2 regions of the Paenibacillus sp. FSL H7-0442 genome follow, and region 2 is predicted to be linked to the other one. Evidence: predicted binding sites of a transcription regulator. Region 2 holds the regulator's gene; the other holds the start of a gene.

Region 1 (10,767 bases), 170 kb from region 2:
GCCGTAATCCGGATCTGGTGTATGAGGAAATGTATTGTACACACTCGATATGCCGATTTTCCCCCGCTCAATCATAGGCTCAATCGTCGTTAGCATTTCCCGGGTAATGTTATAATTCAGCTCCACCCTGCTAAAGCCCAACTGACGGATTTCCTCTACAAGTTCTCGGCCGCCCATATGTTTTTTTATATTCCAACAGTTAGATGCTGAATAGATAAATTTCTTACAAATGATCTATTATCACTCAGCTCCCAAGCCTTCTTTTGTTATGTATATGAACATTATGAAATCGCTCCACATATCACAAAAATAAATTTATATTATAAAAAAAGCCTATCCATCATCTACTTAAAGACGGATAAGCTTTTACTGTTGTCTAACCTTGTATCCAATTGACTAATGAATGTACTGCCAATGTACCCGGCGCAGCTGCCACAAATGCTGATGAACCGTTGTGCAAAGCCAAAAATTCCACTGTTTTTGGAATACCGGGAGCCAGATCCAGATGGTTGTCGCTGAAAATACCTTCCTGCTCTGCCGATAGCCACACGTGTCGGGCAAGTACATCCGAACACAGCATGAATCTGCTAGCCTCGCTTCCCTGAATCTCTGTCACTTCAATTTTTGCCTGCGGTAAATCCATCTCTTTCGTGTCTGCAAAATAAATTTCACTGGAGATCACCTGTTCACCATTCTGCGTCAGACGCGCGACCAGCATATGCTCCGCACGGTTCAGGCCACTCAGCCATTTGTCGATAGGCAGTATATGTACAATTCCTGCACCACCTGCTGGTTGCTTTACCTTAACATTCTCTTCACGAACAGCCTGGCTGCTTCGGATATGCAAAAGCGTCAGCCGCAGCGTACCTGATATCGGCTCTAGTGTATCGTTGACCAGATGTAGTGCCTTATTCCCCTGTTCTGTATCTGTTGCACTCAACAACACATCGGCAAAGCTACGCTTAGCCGTATATTGGAGCGCTTTCCAACGACCAAAATAGTCCATACTCGACCAGGAGGCAACGGGCCAGCAATCATTCATTTGCCAGTATAATGTTCCCATGCAATAAGGCTTGTGACGACGATGCGCCTCTATAGCTGCTTTCATTGCTTCTGCCTGTAAAATTTGGCTCATGGGAAGAAAACTTGTAAAATCCTTTGGTTCTCGCATGTACCGCTCCATATATTCTTTAATCAGACGATTGCCCGCACCGTTCTTCTGATGTGCCAGCATCACCGCAGATTCCAGTTCCAAATCCTTCTCTTCCGCATAAGTACGAACGGACTTGTATTCAGGAAAAGACTGAAAACCATATTCACTCATAAAACGGCCCACATGTACATGATAATTCTCAAACGGCTCAGACGCGTGCCATACACCCCAATAATGAACATCACCTGCAGTTGAAGACCGATGGGCATGCTGATTCCGATCTCTCGTCAGGTCAATTAGCGGGGAGGAGGGCCAATATGCTGTCTGCGCTGACCAGGTGCGTACCGCCTCCGGTAGAATCCGATGAAAGAGCATTTCATAATCATTCCACAGGCGTTCCCGTTGCTCAGGTGTGTAGTTCTTTTTCCAGCCCCAGCCTCCATTCTCTTCATAATGCGCCCACGCAGAATCGATCTCATTGTTGCCGCACCATAAGGAAATACAGGGATGATTACGCAGCCGCTTGATATTGTCCTCGGCTTCCTGTGCCACATTGTCTATAAAATCTTCATCGCCTGGGTACATACTGCAAGCGAACATAAAATCTTGCCACACGAGCAAACCGTATTCATCACAAAGCTCATAAAATACGTCTTGTTCATATATACCGCCACCCCACACTCGCAACATATTCATATTCGAGGCGGCTGCGCTGGCAATTTCATACCGATATCGTTCCATCGTAACTTCAGTGACAAAGCTGTCATTCGGAATATGGTTAGCCCCTTTTGCAAACACCGGAATTCCGTTCAGCTCAAAATAAAAGCTCTCTCCTGCTGCATCCCGTTCCCGTACAAGACGGATGGAACGCAGTCCCGTTTTTACTGATTTTTCCGCGATTACAGCTCCTTGTTCTTGTTCCACTAATTCGGCCACAAACGTATATAGATGCGGCTCCCCCAGTCCACGGCACCACCACAGCTTCGGCTTCTTCATCTCCAGCTCCAGCTCCACTGTCTGCTTCCCCTTCAGCAGCCGAACTGGCTTGGACCACACTTTGCCGTCAGCAGAAATACGCAACTCGGCATCTCTAATCTCATCTGCATTTTCGATCTCTACCACTGCCATGAGTTTAGCCCCTGCCGAACTCACTTCGTCCTGTCGAATAAACAAGTCTCTCACGATCAGACCGGACCAAGCCTCGATCCGAACCTCTCTCCAGATACCGCTCGTCACCAGCCTCGGTCCCCAATCCCAACCATAGTGGTAAGGAGCTTTACGTGCGAAAACGCTTACCTTTTTATCGGACAAACCACCTATTTCGGACTGATCATTGGGTGCAGGGAGTCCATAACCTAAGCTTTCCAGCTTGGGTACATCTTCAGCAATCGGAGAACGAAAACTGATTTCTAGCCGATTTTCCCCTTGCTGAACCAATGCCTTCACATCCCGTCTCCATACTCGAAACATATTATTGGCTGACAAGACAGATTGATCATTCACTTTTACATCCGCGTATGTGTCCAGACCTTCCAACACCAACTCTACACATTGACATTGAAGCTGATCTGCATTTATCTCAAAATGGGCTTCATATATCCAATCCTGCTTATCAATCCACTGTACCTCCATCTCGTTCATACCCATAAACGGATCAGGAATTTTGCCATGTCGTAAAAGATCGGTATGCACACAACCCGGCACTTTCGCGCTGAGCCACTCATCACTTTGTGCTTCTCTAAACCTCCAGCCATCCAACCCTATCACATTAACCATCGTCACAAGCCTCCCTATAAGCATGATTGGGAACATCTGGATTCGTCAGTAACATAACAAAAATAACATTAAGCTAACAAAGTAGTCAATTGTTTTTTGGAACAAGTGACAAAATACAAAATAAAAGTCGCCCTCTGCCCCAAACAGGCTAAAAGCGACCTCCTTTGTCTTCACGATGTATGGTGTCACACACGTATCTGGACATTAACTATATGTGATTGTGCTGATGGGACGCTCACGGTCATCATTTTCCCGACTGATCCGGGGTGCATGAACTTCCCGTATGAATAGCTCAGCATGTAGCAGCTTTTTCTCGACAGGCGAGTTCGGGTTCGTTATGCGCCACAACAATTGGTCCACTGCACGCATTCCCAGCAATTCCTTATCCACTCTCACCGTGGCATAAATTGGCATTTGTTCATTCGTATCGTCAAACCCGGTCACTCCGCAACGCCTCGGAACGTCAATCCCCTTTTCTTTCAGCACATCCACGACCTGCGCAGCAGTCACATCATTAGCACATACAAAAACCTCAGGCAGTTTGTCCTCAGACAACTTGTCCATTTCCTCAGCAAGCGCCTGCGCTCCTCCGTGAAGAAGGGCTTTATTTTGTCGCAATTCTACTCCGCTCATTTCCAGTGTAGAACGACAAGCTTCCCAGCGTTCGTAGAAACTGTGAGCGTCATCAATATGACCCACAAACTGAAAGCGGGTATAGCCCCTACACAGCAAATCCTTCATTAATTCACTCATGCATGTGCGATTATCTGTAAACACCGTATCACTTAAAAATGCAGAATCCCAATGATCTACCATGACGACCGGAATACCCATCCGATAAATGTTCAGCAACAACGAAGTTGAAATTGTCCCTACTGTGATAATCCCTTTAATCGCCTCCGGGTTCAGTAGAGAAAACATATCCTCAGTCGAGGGCTCCGTTAACGTGATCATATCCATCCCCTTACGGTTCAGACGCTCGGAAATCCCTTCAAATACAGGTCCCCAGTACCTGGATTCCCTGTTCTGGTGCCGAATATTTGGGAATAACACCAGCACCGTACCCGACCATTCTCTTGCATCTGTGTCCCGAGGCTCTATCCCAGTCATTTTGGGATGACTGCGAAAATAGCCCATCTGGGCAGCAAGCTTAACCAGCAGCGCCCTCGTCTCTTCACTTACACCGGGTTTGCCTGACAGTGCACGCGAAACAGCAAACTTTGAAACACCCGCCGCATCCGCAATTTCCTGCAATGTTACTTTTCCACGCATCTCCTCACCCAACCCTATTCGAAATCTTTTTCTACCTTAGATTCTAAATATACAGATATGCCTATAAACTGGTACCATCGTAGCATACTTTGTTTTAGATCATCAAACGATGGATTTACACAAATCCACACTTTTCATTAAAATATGTTTGCTTAATAAAAAAACAAACTGCATAACAAACAATTATAAATAACTTGACGTGAGGTTCTTTATTTCCTACAATTTACTATTGAAAGCACTTACATTGTGTAAATCATACTTATTAAGGGGGATTTGCAAATGTTCATGAACAGGTCGGTACGACAGAGCTCTATTCTACTCCTGTCTTTGCTGCTGCTCGTTACAACGGGCTGTGCGAATGGAACAGACGGTAAGGCAGAAAATGAAGATCCTAATGACACCAGTCCCATTACATTTACTTTCTTTGGCGGTGATTCCAGCTCTAACTGGAACAACATGAAGGATGCTGTCGGACAGGAAATTATCAAGAAAACGGGCGTTACGCTAAATGCCGAACATGCTGTCAATGGTCGAGGCGAGGAAAAGTTTGCTTTAATGGCAGCGAGCGGAGAATATCCAGATCTCGTGTACCCTAAATCAGACATTGGCAAGTTAGTCGATGCCGGGGCACTCATTGACTTAACCGACCTCATTGACAAATACGGCCCTAACATTAAGAAAGTGTATGGAGACTATTTTAATCGTATTAAATATAGTAGTGAAGATCCAGCCATCTACACGATCCCGACCAATCTGGGTGTGGATCACATTGCGTTTGATGCACAAGCCGGCTTCGAAATCCAGCACCAGGCACTTAAGAAGCTCGGATACCCTAAAATCCGCACCGTTCAAGATTTTGAAAAAGCACTTAAAGATTATGTCGCCAAATATCCAACCACCAATGGACAGCGAACCATCCCCCTATCACTCGATGCCGAGGACTGGAAAATTCAAATTACAGTGACAAACCCGGCTGTTACTGCTACAGGTGGACCCGACGATGGCGAATATTATATTGATCCTAAAACACACAAAGCCATTCTTCACTACAAGCGCCCAGAAGAACGTGAATATTTCCGTTGGTTGAACCATATGTACAATGAGGGACTGTTGGATAAGGATACTTTTGTGCAAAAAAGTGATCAGTACAAGTCCAAAATTGCCGCAGGCCGTGTCATCGGACTCATTGATCAGGAATGGAACTATCAAGATGCCGAAAATGCGCTCAAAGCAGCAGGTAAGGATGAATTCACTTACGCCCATTTTCCAGTCACTTTAAATGAGAAATACGAGGACCATTCCCTCCAGCCCATCGGCTTCGATACCGCATCCGGGATCGGAATTACAACCTCATGTGAAAATCCGGTGCGAGCTATCAAGTTTCTGGATTTTCTGGCCTCCGACGAAGGACAAATTTTACGTAATTGGGGAATTGAAGGCCAGCATTACAACGTAGAGAATGGCAAACGAGTCATTCCGGCGGATGTGCAACAACGTAAGAACACCGATAACGCTTCTTTTAGCAGAGAGTCAGGTATCGGTTTGTACTGGATATGGGGGCCACATTACGGCGATAGCGTGAAGGACCCTTCGGGCAATTATTACACAACCAATTATCCGGAGATGATTACCGAAAATTATAGTAAAGCCGAGAAAGAGTCCCTTCAGGCATACAAAGCCCATACGTGGAAAGACCTGTTCCCGAACGAAAAAGATTTTCCGGTAAAAGAGTGGGGGGCTGCCTACAACATGCCTGTTCCGACCAATACGAATTACAATGTTATTTATCAAAAGTCGCAGGACATTGTACGCAAACGCATTCCTGAGGCCGTACTCGCCAAGCCAGATCAGTTCGACGCTGTGTATGACCGCATGCTCCAAGAGCTAGATCAGGCGGGTGTGCCAAAGGCTGAAGAAATCTACACTGACCTAATTCAAAATCGGCTGAAACTGTGGTACGGCGAAAAATAGGGTTTGTCTTTCAATGAAATATTACAGGGCTGACAGACCATGCTGTTCAGCCCTTCTACATTAACTATTATTACATATTCTGTTTGGTTTCTTTTTCTTTCCAAGAATTACTTTTCCCTGATACACGATTGACGTAAAACAATAAGATGATAGGAATCAACGCAATCCCCCCACACATCACCCAAGATATTTGAATAGGTGTTTGATCGGAAGACAAATCCGTAAAATTACGACTGATGGTCCCTGTCACGATTAAACCTATGCACATGCCTAATTGTGAAATCGCAGAATCCAAAGATAGTAGTGTAGAACGATACTCATTAGAGATTCTTTTGTTCAGAAAAATTTGTTTGGCAACCGGGTACATGCCGCGCCCAATTTCATAGATCAAAAAGGTAAGCAGTACAGGATAAAATGTGTTGAACGCACCGGCAAAAATGAGCCATACTCCAATCATGCCGCAAGCATACATGAGTATATGTACATCACTGTATCGTGCGCCTAGCTTTCGAACCAGGTAGCTTCCCAAAGTCATACATAGTGAATACCCTGCCTTGATAAACCCCATAATCCAAATCCCTTGTTCGGAAAGACCCACCAGACGTGGCTGTTGAAATGTATTTCCAGCCGAGTTTGAAAAGCTGATAAATAAGCCAATCATAAACACAATCCAGATAGACTTATTTTCAAAACCGATACGGACACTTTCTCCGATAATCGTTTTAATGCGGGTAGTGGACGTCTTTCGATGAGCCACATTCTCCTCATCCATATAAAAGAAGCATAGAAAAATGCATACAATAATAGATAAAATGCTAACCGCCCATGGAAGTGAATAGTTAAAAGTTGCGAGAAAGGCCCCCAACAGACCACAAATAAATCCTGAAATGTACTGTATACTGTTAGAGATTGTAAAAAGAACTTCCATGGGCTTATCACTATTTTCCACAACCCATGATTCCAACGAACCTGATTGTAAACATATAGCCAGACCTCCAAAGACTTGCGCAAACACAAGCACCCCGATATGATCTGTCGAAACGAACAATACACTATAGGCTAGAAAACAACAAAGTCCCAAAATAACAGAGATTTTTCTTCCATACTTGTCTGCAATAGCCCCAGTAGGTATCTCAAACAGAAAAATACTTACAAAGAATACAACCAGTAAGAAGTTCGCACTCTGCAAAGAAAGTCCTTTAGCTAATAAAAAAAGGATGAGCGTAGTCCCCGTGATTTCACTCATAAAAAATTGAAGAAAGCTGACGGAGTAATATAGCTTATGAGGTTGCACTCTCAGGATTCCGTCGATTGCTGTGCAGCCTCATATTCACTTCGCAAAATCCCCATCTGAATAATGTCATAGTATCGCCCTTCCCTGAATAGCTTTTCCCGCAGCCGCCCTTCCTCCTTGAAGCCGCTGGCCAAATAGCAACGGTGTGCACGTTCATTGAACGCATAGACCTCCAGCTCCAGTCGATGTAGGTTCAGCGTATGAAATGCAAATTTTTGTAACAGCCGGATCGCTTCCCGTCCATAACCTTTGCCCAGATCACCGTCACGCCCGATCACAATTCCAAGGGTGGCATGCCGATTCACCCAGTTGATTTTAAATAAGTCCAGTTGTCCGATATAATCCAGGGTGTCTTTATGCGCAATGACAAAACCTTTGATCTCGGGGTTGCCGTCAATCATCATCTGTACAAAAGATTCACTATTCACCTGTGAATGCGGATAGATAAACACGTCGCTTAAACCACGTGTGATTTCCGGGTCATTGACCCATTTTCGGATATCTGGTATATCCTCTTGACGGTATTCTCTCAATACAACTCGTTTTCCAATGATATGCGGCATCGTAATCTTCCCTCCGATTATGTATTTGTTTAAGCACCTTTATGCTTCCATTACTCTCACAAACTCCAGAAAACGTGTACCTTTATAATGAAGCTCCCCACGATCCCCGATCACAATCATACCAAAGTCCCTATCCTTCACCTCCAGCTCCTTACGCTCACCCCCGTCAAACTCAAAGGTGATATAATAATAGGTCGAAGCTGAAAAATCGCCTGATCCCCCACGCACTCTCGTCCGTTTATCCACAACCTTACATGAACGTTGTACCCGTTCGGCTGCTTGATTGGACAGGCCCGCTCCGATCGTTTTGACAATTCCCATAATCATTACAAAAGCAATGAGTCCAAATACGATAAAAAAGATCGTATTAAACGATTGAACTTCCATAGAATCACTTCCCATTCACTTCATCCTTTCTACAGTAAAATGTAAATTTTCCATTCAATTGCCCATTGACAAATCGTACATCTTCACCCTCAAAAACTCCAATACTTTTTTAACATACTTACGAAAAAAAAGTTCTTTCGCTCTTTTCCGCACCCCGCTTGGACTTCTACCCGATCTGGGTCCTCTGATCCCCTCTAGACCGATTGACAAAACTATATATAGATATAAAATAGAGAATGTACTCTAAATATAGTGTAAAAAACGTATTTATGCCCGATATCTTGAAGATACAGGTATGAAAATACATGTAAATATAGAGTCAAAAATCTTAAATGGCGCAGCCAGCAAGGGATTCCATCTATAATAGATCCCAGGCAATGCCGTTTTCTTTTTTCGTTAAATGTTTAAGGAGGTTGCATACCATGCTGATTGCATATGATTCCAAGACCGGCAATGTAAAAAGATTTATAAACAAGCTCAAGCTTCCAGCGGTTCAGATCGAGGAGCAAATGACTATAGAAGAACCTTACGTACTTATTACATATACAACTGGGTTTGGGCAGATACCTGAGAGGGTATCTTCCTTTTTGAAAAAGAATGCTCAAAACCTTGTTGGTGTAGCTGCAAGCGGCAACCGTAACTGGGGTGAGAAATTTGCCAAAAGTGCGGATTTGATTGCCGATCATTATAATGTCCCCGTGATTAGTAAATTTGAATTATCTGGAACGTTCGGAGATGTAGAGCGTTTTAAACAGGAGGTGAGCCGAGTTGCGGCATATTGAATTGAACAACATGTTGATGAAACGCGATACAGACGGCTTTTTCCAATTGGAAAAGGACCAAGAGGCTGTAGCAGAATTTATGAAGGAAGTTCAGGAACGGAGTTTGAAGTTTGCTGACACAGCCGCTCAAGTGCTGTATATGATTGAGAATGATTATTACGAAAATTTCTATAACAGCTACACGGCTGACGAAATTAATGATATTTTCCATATCACTCATAGCTATAATTTTAAATTCCCTTCCTATATGGCAGCATCCAAGTTTTATACCGATTATGCAATGAAGAGTAATGACCGTAAAGTCTATCTGGAACATTACCCTGATCGGGTAGCCGCGGTTGCCCTGCATTTGGGACGCGGTAACGCGGATACGGCACGCCTGTTGTCCCGCTCGATGATGGAGCAACGTCTCCAGCCAGCGACACCAACGTTCCTGAATGCAGGCAAAAGCCGCCGTGGGGAATTGGTATCCTGCTTCTTGCTCGAAATGGACGACTCCCTGAACTCGATCAACTATGTGCTAAACACTTGCATGCAATTGTCCAAAATCGGCGGCGGTGTTGCCGTTAACCTGTCGAAGCTGCGGGCACGCGGCGAAGCGATTAAAGGCGTAGAAGGCGCAGCAAAAGGCATTATGCCTGTGCTGAAGCTGATGGAAGACGGCTTCTCTTATGCGGATCAAATGGGGCAACGTAAAGGCTCTGGGGCAGCCTATTACAACATTTTCGGATGGGATGTGCTGGAGTTTCTGGATAGCAAAAAAATCAATGCTGACGAAAGAGTACGTCTTAAGACACTTTCGATTGGATTGCTGGTGCCAAACCGTTTTTACAAGCTGGCTCAAGATAATGAACCGCTGCATGTATTTGCTCCTTACAGTGTGTTCAAAGCCTATGGAACACATCTGGACGACATGGATTTGGATGAAATGTACGACACGCTGCTCGCCGACGATCGGGTGAAGAAAAAAATAGCGATGAGCGCACGTGACATGCTGACGAAAATTGCCATGATTCAGTTGGAGTCTGGTTATCCATATATCATGAACAAAAGTAACGCGAACCAGGCACATGCTCTTAAAAACGTGGGTCAAGTCAAGATGTCGAACCTATGCACGGAAATCTTCCAGTTGCAGGAAACTTCCGAAATTACAGATTACGGCCAACAGGATACCATCCGCCGGGACGTGAGCTGTAATCTGGCTTCTCTGAACATTGTAAATGTGATGGAGCATGGCAAAATCCGCGAATCCGTTCACGAGGGTATGATTGCGCTCACCTCGGTCAGCGATATGACCCAAGTAGCTAATGCGCCAGGTGTTGCGAAAGCGAACCGTGAAATGCATTCCGTCGGTTTGGGTGTCATGAATCTGCACGGCTACCTTGCCAAGAACAAAATTGCGTATGAAAGCAATGAAGCAAAAGACTTTGCCCGTACCTTCTTCATGACGATGAACTATCATTCCATCGAAAAGAGTATGGAAATCGCGAAAGCGGCTGGACAAAGCTTTTATGGATTTGAGGAATCGGATTATGCGACAGGCGTATATTTTGACCGATACCTGAACAC
Region 2 (10,767 bases):
ACTCCGCTCCTAAAGCAGTTTGGTTGTTTCAATGTATTTAAATTTTTGGCAGGTATGCATGCGCTAGAGTATACCCCTGCTGCAAATGAGTGTTACATTGATCATTTGGCGATTCGTTCAAGTCATCGTAATCAGGGAATAGGACGCCATCTTGTAGCTTTCGCACAGCAATTTTCGGTTGAATCTGGTTTTCATGCATTGACGCTTCACGTAGCGCATAAGAACCAAGGGGCTATCCGTTTGTATCACCAACTGGCGTTTGAAGTAAAACAATCCAAATATAATGGGTTACGGCATTTTTGGTTCAAGGAGCCTGTATGGCATCTGATGAGTTGGCAAGAGAACCTGCATTCGAGGAGAGAGCATCATTGAAAAAAACACTCAAGCTTACTTTTGGTATTGCGGCAGCTCTGGCTGTTGCCTTGGTACTCATTGTTCTATATCAAAATTCCTACAAGATGACAGAAGAAAAAATACAAATCACGACACCTAAAGGGCTGTTAACAGGTACATTAACTTTGCCTAAAAACTACTCGGGAAAAATTGGATTGGTTATTTTTGTCCATGGGGATGGTCCTATTAATGACACCTATGATGATGGATACAAACCACTGTGGGAAAAGTTCGCTTCCAAGGGTTATGCCTCCTTGTCACTGAATAAGCCCGGTATTAACAGCGCTCCTGGCAATTGGCTCGCCCAAAGCATGGAGGACCGCGCACAGGAGATCCGATATGCAATAGACTGGGCAAGAAGCTTACCTATGATTGATAAGCAAAAAATCGGCCTATGGGGAGCCAGTCAAGCAGGATGGGTCATTCCGAAGATCGTTAAAGAGGAGCATGATATTGCATTCAGCATCCTTGTATCGCCTGCCGTGAACTGGATTTCCCAAGGACAATTTAATACCAGAAAAGAACTGGAGCGAGAAGGAGTTACTCCGCAAGAAATTCAAAAGACATTGAACTACGATCAAGAGATTCTACAGTTACTGAAAAGACAGGCTTCTTATGAAGAATATCTAAGCATAGCCGATCCTGACGATATGATTTCCAAAGAAAGATGGAGCTTTATACGCAAAAATTTTCTGTCTGATTCCACCGAAGAATTAAGTCACTTCCATTCTCCTGTACTCTTGGTTCTGGCTGGAAAAGATATTAATGTTGATGTAAAGGATACCGAGCGAGTCTATCACCAGAAAATCCCCGCAGAGCTACTGTCCGTGATTCATTTACCTGAAGCCGACCACTCCATGATGGATGAAAAAATCGCGCGTTCAAAATCTCTAACTTTTTTAACAGCCGTATTCGCCCCAAGAAAATTGGTGAATGACGAGTATCTCGAAATCCTTGCCAATTATGTAAGTGAGCGTTAAACAATGATGTTTTTTCCAAACTTCTTTTGAATATGCTAGGATCTGTTTTCTGTGCATTCAGTTACGCGCTCATTCAACTCATAACTGTTCTCGGTTAGACTGGGAATAGATCTATAAACAACAAAAAAACGGCATCTCTGCCGTTTTTCTAAAAGGATGGACTCTCAGGGACTCGAACCCTGGACCAATTGATTAAGAGTCAACTGCTCTACCAACTGAGCTAAGAGTCCATAATAAAAGTTTGGTGGAGCCTAGGGGGATCGAACCCCTGACCTCATCGCTGCCAGCGATGCGCTCTCCCAGCTGAGCTAAGGCCCCATCATAAGCAAGTTTTATCAACGTTTCAAGCGACTTCTATATCATATAAAATATTTAACCCTGTGTCAATACTTTTATAAAAAAATATAATTTTCTCCCTTCATGGCCCAGAAAAGATACAGTCAGCGATCAGTCGCTGGCTGTATCTTTAGATAACAGTGTTTTCAGTTCCTTCATAAACATATTGATGTCTTTAAACTGACGATAGACGGACGCAAAACGTACGTAGGCGACTTCATCCACTGGGTAGAGCTGTTCCATGACCAGCTCACCAATCTGCTGGCTATCCACTTCTGTGGCTGCTGTGTTGCGGATAGCATTCTCCACCTGGGATACGATCATATCCAGTTGCTCGACGGATACTGGACGCTTCTCGCAGGCTCGAATGAGACCGCGCAGCATTTTATCACGACTAAACTCTTCACGGCTGCCGTCTTTTTTGATGACCATGAGAGGGGTTTCCTCCACCATTTCAAAGGTGGTAAAACGCCTGGCACACTGCTCACATTCACGGCGGCGACGGATGGACTTGTTATCATTCGCAGGTCGCGAATCCAGCACTTTCGTGCCATTGTAGGCACAATACGGACATTTCATAATCTCACCACTTTCTTTTTCCAATAAATTCCCGAAGACTTTTAGTAATAATTTTGTCAAAACAGATCATAATATGTTTACCATATCGCGAGGAGGTGAACAACAATGGCACAAGGAAACAATGGCAACTCCAACAATCTGGTAGTCAGCAGATCCTCCGGCGCTCTGGAGCAAATGAAATTTGAAATCGCTCAAGAGTTGGGTATCAGCATTCCTCAAGATGGATACCAAGGTAATATGACTTCCTATGAGAACGGTTCGATCGGGGGCTACATCACAAAACGCCTCGTAACGATCGCCGAACAACAATTGGCAGGTCAATACCAATAATCGCGGTAATAATGCAAAAATAACAAGAAAAAGTGTCTGGATGGGCTGGTAAAAACAGCCTGTCCAACGCTTTTTTCATTTTAAAGCGAAAAGCTCATCATGTCATTAACTTGGATTTAAAAATCATTATAAATTTTCGTGTATTGCCTGTAGTAATAAATGACCCGCTGTACATAATGTCGTGTTTCACCAAAAGGGATTTGCTTGATGGACTCTTCTTTTCCATCCCACACTCCCTTATCCAGCCACTCTTGAACTTTACCCGGCCCTGCATTGTAAGCAGCTACGATTGCTACAGGATTATCCTGAAACTTTATGGATAGGTTATGCAAATACCAGGTTCCCAGCTCAATATTGGTGCCAGGCTCGTGCTTGACACTGTCCAGCGGAACCTTTTGAATCTGGGCGCTGTCCATAATCCAATTTGCCGTATTCGGCATAATCTGCATCAGCCCTAGCGCCCCCTTATGTGACTGCTTACTGGTTTTAAAATTGGTTTCTACACGGATAATAGACGCCACCAAAAATGGGTCTACTTCATACGTCTGTGAATACTGCCGAATCTCATCCTTATATTGAATTGGATAGAACCAAGACATCCAATTTGAATTAAGGAATAGAATCAGGACAAACCCGACAAACAAAATGAGCAGGACTCTTTTCTTTCGCAAAATATTCATGCAAGTCCCTTCCGCTGCCAAAATTGATCAATTTGTCGCTTCGTCTCAGTCTGTGTTCCGCTATTATCAATAACGATATCGGCCAAGCTTTTCTTTTGCTCAATATCCATTTGTGCGGACAGCCGAAGTCCAGCTTGCTCCTCCGTCAGACCGTCTCTGAGCACCAGACGCTGGAGCTGAATATCACGTGGTACGTACACAACCATAATTTCCTCGTACAAGCTCTCAAGCCCCGACTCGTACAGTAACGGAATATCTGCCAAAACAAGCTTGTTCGGCTGTTCCCGTTCGAATGCTTCCATGCGCATACGCATTTCCTCACGAATAGCAGGATGTGTAATATCGTTAAGTGCCTGCCGCTGGGCAGGGTCTCCGAATACAATCTCTCCCAGCTTTTTGCGATGCAGAGTTCCGTCACTGTTCACTATAGCTTGTCCAAAATGCTGTATGACCGCCGCCAACACCGGATGCCCCGGAAGCATCACTTCCCGGGCAATGGCATCTGCGTCGATCAGCAGCGCACCTTTGGCGACCAAAAGAGCCGACACGGTGCTTTTTCCGGTAGCAATACCTCCGGTTAATCCGATATTCATGCTCTTTCACCTCATAACAGCTTCAATATGCCCATCATAATCAGTAATAATGCCGGCAATACACCCAGCGCCTTCATAAATCGAAATGCTGATAGAAAGAAACCTGCCTTCATCCCTGCAATCAAAAATGTTCCACTGAATAACGTAATAGCCAGCGCAGTAGACAGTGGTTGAAAACCAAGCATAGCTGCCCCGAGTCCCGCTCCGAACGCATCGACCGATAATGCAATACCCAGCCAAACCGCTTCGGTAGCAGATATACTGCCGGAACGGTCCATATCCGCAGCAGACGGGCTTCGAAGAATCCGAATAACAAGCCCCCATTTGCGAAACTCCAGAGAAAATACTGTTCGTTCCTGCTGCTCCACAGAAGCTTCTGCCGACAGATCTTTTCTTGAGCTAGGGAAAGACTCGGTATCAGCATTCTCCATACCCTCCTTCTCCCCAAGAACAGATCTGCTCGCTGGATCAGTCTGTTTTGTAAGAAGCAGACCCCGAGAGGGCTCCACTGAATCCTCTGGCAAATCCTCTTTGCGGTGCAGAGCTTGAATCAAAGAGTAACAGCCAATACAGATCAGGATGACAGCACCGAAAACGGTCGTATATACAGGAGACAGGACACGAGATAGTAATGCGCCCAATTGCATGGATATGCCGATCACCAAACCTGAACATACGGAGATGATAGCAATCGACAACAGTGGAATTTTCATTTTGCGCAGACCATATGTAACACCGACTCCGAAACTGTCCAAACTTAGCGCAAATGCCAGTAACAGCAGGGCTCCCCAATGATTAGCCACTCCAATTCCCTCCCATTGCGAAGGCAGGGTCTTATAACAACCGAAATCCTCCGCAGTATTGGTACTTGGAACAATATATGAGAGGGATGGGCTTGGGGTGACTGCGCCTGTTTAGCGCAGAGGCTGGCAGACCGGACAATGATGTGTGCCCCGTCCGGCTACAACAGATTTTTCGATCAATGTACCACAGTTGATGCAAGGCTTCGCGTTACGTCCATAGATTTGCAATTGATGCTGGAAGTCGCCCGCTTTGCCCTGTCCATTCACGAACGATTTAATGGACGAGCCTCCAACCTGAATGGACGCACCTAGCGTGGAGACAATCGCCTCATGCAAGACATGAAATTGGCTATCCGTTAGGCTTTTGGCTGGCTGTGCTGGATGAATCCCCGCCTTAAACAACGATTCATCTACATAGATATTCCCGATGCCCACCACATATGACTGGTTTAACAGCGCTGCCTTGATCGAAGTCGAACGAGTTCCAACAGCGGCACGCAGCATTTCTGGTGTAAAGGCCTCGTCCATCGGTTCCAGGCCAAGTTTGTTCAGCGGGTTTTCCAGCAAATCCTGTCCTGCTGGAAATAAGTGCATCGTGCCAAACTGGCGCACATCCTGATAACGCAGCTCCGTACCATCCTTAAAATGAAAGATGACATGGGTATGCTTTTCCACAGGATCATGTTGTGAATATAATCCATATCGCCCTTCCATTCGAAGATGGGAGACCAGCACCAGCCCGTCCAGCAAAATCCGCAGAAACTTTCCACGTCTCTCCACCCCTGTAATCCGGTGATCAGCCAATTCCATGGCAAAAGCGTGGATATCATCGGGCCGTTGAATGATCCGCGGCAGATTCACAGTGACATGATCTATATGTTTATCAACGATAAGCTCGTTTAGCGTTCGTTTAATGGTTTCTACTTCCGGTAATTCCGGCATGATGTCTTCACCTCACCCTATATTATAACGGAAGCAGCGTCAAATTGGGACTATCTACTCATTGAAATATCTTATTTGGCCTCATACCAATTGCTGCCATAGCTTACTTCGGCTTTGAGCGGCACAGCCAGCTTTAATGCAGCTTCCATGGTAGCCGGGACAAGCTCTTTCATCGTTTCCATTTCCTCAGGCGGAACCTCGAATACAAGCTCATCATGTACTTGGAGCAGCATTCTGCTACGAAGATTACGTTCACGTAGCGCTTTATCCATCTGTACCATCGCCAACTTGATAATATCGGCTGCGGTGCCTTGAATCGGCGTATTCATCGCTGTACGCTCGGCGAATGAACGCAGGTTGAAATTGCTGGCGTTAATCTCCGGCAAATAGCGTCTGCGTTCCAACAGCGTTTTTACGTAGCCGTCCCGCTTCGCATCCTTCACAATATCATCCATGTAACGGCGAACGCCTTGGAACACATCAAAATACTGGTCGATAAAGCGAGCCGCTTCCTTCCGCGTAATATTCAAATTTTGTGACAGACCATAATCACTGATCCCGTAGACAATCCCAAAGTTGACTGCCTTCGCAGAACGCCGCATATTGGAGTCCACATCTTCCGCTGCTACACCGAACACATCGGATGCGGTCTTGGTGTGAATGTCCATATCGTGGACAAAGGCTTCCTTCAAACGTTCATCATCCGAAATATCAGCCAGCACCCGCAGCTCGATCTGTGAGTAGTCTGCCGCCAAAATAGACCAGCCCGGTTCGGACGGAACAAATACTTTGCGGATTTTGCGACCTTCTTCAAGACGAATCGGAATGTTTTGCAAATTCGGAAATTGACTACTCAAGCGTCCAGTTGCTGCAACCGTCTGCCGGAAATACGTATGCACCTTACCCGTTTTCTCCGAAATTTCTTTAAGCAAACCTTCAACATACGTCGATTGGAGTTTGGCAATGGTACGGTACTGCAAAATGTTTTGTACAATATCATGATAGGGGGCCAGCTTTTCCAGTACCTCCGCATCGGTCGAGTACCCCGTTTTCGTCTTTTTAATGACAGGTAAACCCAGTTTATCAAACAAAATCTCACCCAACTGCTTAGGCGAATTCAGATTGAACTCTACTCCGGCAATGCTGTAGATCTCGTTCACCAACGTTGCGATCTGGGCTTCAAATTCTTTACCCAAAGCACGCAGTTCTTCTACGTTCACCAAAATGCCCTGCTTCTCCATATCCGCCAAAATGCGGGACAACGGCATCTCCAGCTCATGAAACAGCTTGTGCATTTCCGTTTTCTCCAGCTCAGCCTGCTGCACAGGCACCAAAGCTTCAATCACCGCTGCCTTACGCGCCACATGATCAGACAGCACGTCCACGTCAGGAACTTTATATTTAGCTCCTTTGCCGAACACTTCTTCGTCAGGACGGATCGAAGACAAGCCATATTTGGCTGCCAATCCGCTCAATGTCTGGTTTGCATCAGTTGGGTCCAGCAAGTACCCTGCCAATTGCACATCAAACTCGGCACCTGCAAACTCAATTCCATGCCAGTGTAAAGCCAAATCCGTACGATGCAGATCATGACCGCGTTTTTTGCGTTCAGGGTCAGCAAGCCATTCGCGAATAGGTGTAGCTGTATCGCTTTGCAGTACATCCAGTGTCATAAAAAACTGCTGTCCCGTTGCGGCAAATATCAGACCTACGATGTCAGCATGATGCGGATTATCGCCATGCGTCTCAACATGCAGCACATCCACATGATCCAACACTTCTACCAATTCGCTAATCCGCTGCTCATCCAGCACTGTTACGTCAGCCGCGGCTTCCTCTACGTCTACCCCAGTACTGCCAACCTCACCTGAAAAAGATAAACGTTCCAGCAAGGACTTGAACTCCAGCTTCGCCAGAGCTGGCCCGGCTGTTTCTGCTTGCAGCCCGCCGAAGGCCACATCTTCCAGCTGCTTGTCCAACGTTACATCCCGATAAATGGTCGCCAAATCTTTGCTCATTCGCGCATCGTCAGCATGTGTCTCAACGCGTTCTTTCATTTTGCCCTTCAGCTCATTCGTGTGCGCCAGCACTTCTTCGACTGAACCGTATTGATGCAGCAGCTTGAGCGCTGTTTTTTCACCTACGCCGGGAATACCAGGAATATTATCCGACGTATCGCCCATCAGGCCCTTAAGGTCAATAATTTGCAGCGGCTTCAGCCCATATCGTTCCTGAATTTGATCAGGTCCATACGTCTCCACCTCAGTAACCCCTTTGCGAGTCAAGCCGACTGTGACATGGTCTGAAGCCAATTGAAGCATATCCTTGTCCCCGGTCACGACCAGCACATTGAAGCCGGCTTCGTCCGCTGTCTTGGACAGGGTCCCTATAATATCGTCCGCCTCATAGCCATCCAATTCAAACTGGGCAATGCCGAAAGCGGTCAATAGCTCTTTCAGCAACGGAAATTGCTGGGACAGCTCTGGCGGGGTTTTCTCCCGTCCACCTTTGTAATCCTCGTATCCCTTATGGCGAAACGTTATTTTACCGGCATCGAAGGCAACCAGCATATGTGTTGGTTTGTGCTCCTCCAAGAGCCGCAATAACATCGTCGTAAATCCGTACACCGCGTTCGTCTGCTGTCCGCTCGAATTCGTTAACGGTGGCATAGCAAAAAACGCCCGGTAAATGATACTGTTACCATCTATAAGCATGAGTTTATCCATTTAGCACCTCGCAAGTTCATCAATGCATTCGTAACGTTCTTACGTTTTACGCATTCCTCTTCCTATCTTAACATACAAGACTCCTTTTTCAGAAAAAAACGGCTGCTTCCTAACCAAATTTGCCTTTTGCTCAAAGACAAGTCTGGGTCAGAAACAACCGCTATATACCTGAAAGCTCTACTGGTTCAAATCTGGTCTCTCCCCTGTTACGAGATATACAGTGCTTTCACCGATATTCGTAGCATGGTCACCAATTCGTTCAATGTATCGTCCTACAAGCAACTGCAGCATAGCTTGTGAAGCCTCTGCCGGCTTTTCTACCATAAAGGCGTACAGATCGCTGATCATGTGGCTATACATGGAATCCACACGATCATCCTCTTTGGCCATTTTGTAGGCCAGATCTGTGTTTTCATCCAAATAGGATTTGATCGCATCATCTATCATTTCTTTAACAATGGAAGCCATGTGCGGAATATCCACCAGCGGCTTAATGATCTGCTGCCCTTCCAGACGAAGGGTCACCTTGGCAATATCAAGTGCCAAATCGCCCATTCGTTCCAGATCACTGGAAATTTTAAATGCAACAATGATTCGGCGCAAATCCTTCGCTACCGGCTGCTGGGTAATAATGAGCTTGGAACCCATATCGAGAATATTCTCTTCCAGCGTATTGAGGGATGCATCATTTTTGACCACCTGCTGAGCCAATTCTGTATTTTTGGTCTGCAAACATTCAATGGCCTGATCGAGCGCCTTCGAAACGTGTGCACCCATTTCGCGCAGTACGGCTCTCAGTTCGTCTAACCCTTCATCAAAACCTTTTCTACGTATCATTTCGAAGTCACCCCTTCTGGCATATTCATCTGGTAGGCTTTAGCCAAATCGCCCTGAAATATAATCTTCCGTACGTGAATCTTGCGGCGTGGAAAACATCGTCTGTGTGTCCGCCGCTTCCACCACAACACCATTCAAAAAGAACGCAGTTCTACCAGACACACGCGCTGCCTGATGCATGTTATGCGTCACCATGACAATGGTATACGTGTCTCGCAATTCCTGAACCAGTTCTTCAATTTTCATCGTGGAGATCGGATCCAGCGCAGATGTCGCCTCGTCCATAAGCAAAATATCTGGTTGTACAGCAAGCGCCCGGGCAATGCACAACCGCTGCTGTTGTCCACCGGACAAGCTCAGAGCTGAACGCTTCAAAAAGTCCTTGACCTCTTCCCAGAGTGCCGCCTGCCGCAGGCTTTGCTCGACCAATTCGTCCAACTTGTCCTTTTGCCGAACTCCATGCAGACGCGGGCCGTAAGCCACGTTATCATAAATCGATTTGGGAAACGGGTTAGGCTGTTGAAAAACCATTCCCACCTGCTTCCGCAGAGTTTCTACTTCCATAGTATCGCCGTATATATCCTGACCTGCGATACTCACGGTGCCTTCAATACGTGTTCCCGGTATCATGTCATTCATCCGGTTTAGCGTACGCAGCAGGGTCGATTTGCCGCAGCCGGACGGGCCGATAAAGGCAGTTACCGTTTTTTCAGGAATATCGAGGTTTATATGTTTCAGCGCGTGAAATTTCTCATAATATAAATTCAGCTTATCAATCCGGATTACGGAATCATTCATGGATTTATGATCTCCTTCGTGTTGCAGTTATGATCCTCAAGCATTGCACCTGATTTGCACAATATGAAGATTATATAAGCTGTGTGTAAATTTAGTGTGGTGGATTTGTTAACGTTATGTAAAATGATCAAGAACTTAGCATGAGCTCAAGCTCCTGCGCAATTTCGGCTGCATTCAAAGCTGCTTCCTCTGCGGAACGGGACATTTCACTGTTTTTAGCTTCAATTTCATCGACAGCCTGCAGTAGTTTGGCAAAAGTTTGTGTTCCGGCAGATATATATTGAGAGCCTGTATGAATCTGCTGCATACTCGTATCCGTCAGTTCAGCGGTGTCACGCAGCATTTGCTCGATATGGGTGAGTAAGCCTGTAATCTGTGTGGAAAAAGCTTTCGTCTGGAGTGACATATTCCGCACCTCCTGAGACACAATCTGGAAGCCTCGTCCATGTTCGCCAGCATGTGCCGCTTCAATGGACGCGTTGATCGCCAGCAATCCACTGTGATCTGCCAGTGCACGAATGGATGAAGCCATGCCCGCAATGTCATTCAGCGATTGCGTCAACGCCGTCATTTGCTCATGCTGGCGTTTCATTTGCTCCGTAACCGCACGATAGGAGAGCAAAACATCCTCCAGTTCTACTTTGCCACGACGGGATAATTCACTCATTGAGCGGGTTAGCCGCACACTGTCATCGGCCTCTTTAGCTGCATCCAGCACAGTCAGCTGAATACGCTGGACTCCGTCATAGCTATGCCGAATCACATCTCCC

What was found. Region 2 encodes NrdR, which represses ribonucleotide reductase genes. Its sites were predicted from a motif close to AACACNATATATNGTGTT; they were not measured.
Region 1: the regulator NrdR is predicted to act here: its motif matches at 8,656-8,673, upstream of nrdI (class Ib ribonucleoside-diphosphate reductase assembly flavoprotein NrdI).

Annotation. Positions count from the first base shown of each region.
Region 1 is NZ_CP151963.1:1,982,346-1,993,112, reverse strand. It holds partial or broken gene MHH57_RS09135 (TIM barrel protein) at 1-177, opposite strand, end outside; gene MHH57_RS09130 (glycoside hydrolase family 2 protein) at 377-2,929, opposite strand; gene MHH57_RS09125 (LacI family DNA-binding transcriptional regulator) at 3,134-4,201, opposite strand; gene MHH57_RS09120 (ABC transporter substrate-binding protein) at 4,481-6,172, shown strand; gene MHH57_RS09115 (MFS transporter) at 6,243-7,466, opposite strand; gene MHH57_RS09110 (GNAT family protein) at 7,469-8,029, opposite strand; gene MHH57_RS09105 (DUF2500 domain-containing protein) at 8,069-8,431, opposite strand; gene nrdI (class Ib ribonucleoside-diphosphate reductase assembly flavoprotein NrdI) at 8,839-9,198, shown strand; gene nrdE (class 1b ribonucleoside-diphosphate reductase subunit alpha) at 9,185-10,767, shown strand, end outside.
Region 2 is NZ_CP151963.1:1,816,896-1,827,662, reverse strand. It holds gene MHH57_RS08320 (GNAT family N-acetyltransferase) at 1-372, shown strand, start outside; gene MHH57_RS08315 (alpha/beta hydrolase) at 369-1,373, shown strand; tRNA gene MHH57_RS08310 (tRNA-Lys) at 1,531-1,603, opposite strand; tRNA gene MHH57_RS08305 (tRNA-Ala) at 1,616-1,691, opposite strand; gene nrdR (transcriptional regulator NrdR) at 1,821-2,288, opposite strand; gene MHH57_RS08295 (alpha/beta-type small acid-soluble spore protein) at 2,394-2,618, shown strand; gene MHH57_RS08290 (lytic transglycosylase domain-containing protein) at 2,735-3,298, opposite strand; gene coaE (dephospho-CoA kinase) at 3,295-3,891, opposite strand; gene MHH57_RS08280 (MntP/YtaF family protein) at 3,903-4,694, opposite strand; gene mutM (DNA-formamidopyrimidine glycosylase) at 4,806-5,636, opposite strand; gene polA (DNA polymerase I) at 5,708-8,362, opposite strand; gene phoU (phosphate signaling complex protein PhoU) at 8,540-9,199, opposite strand; gene pstB (phosphate ABC transporter ATP-binding protein PstB) at 9,239-9,997, opposite strand; gene MHH57_RS08255 (methyl-accepting chemotaxis protein) at 10,125-10,767, opposite strand, start outside.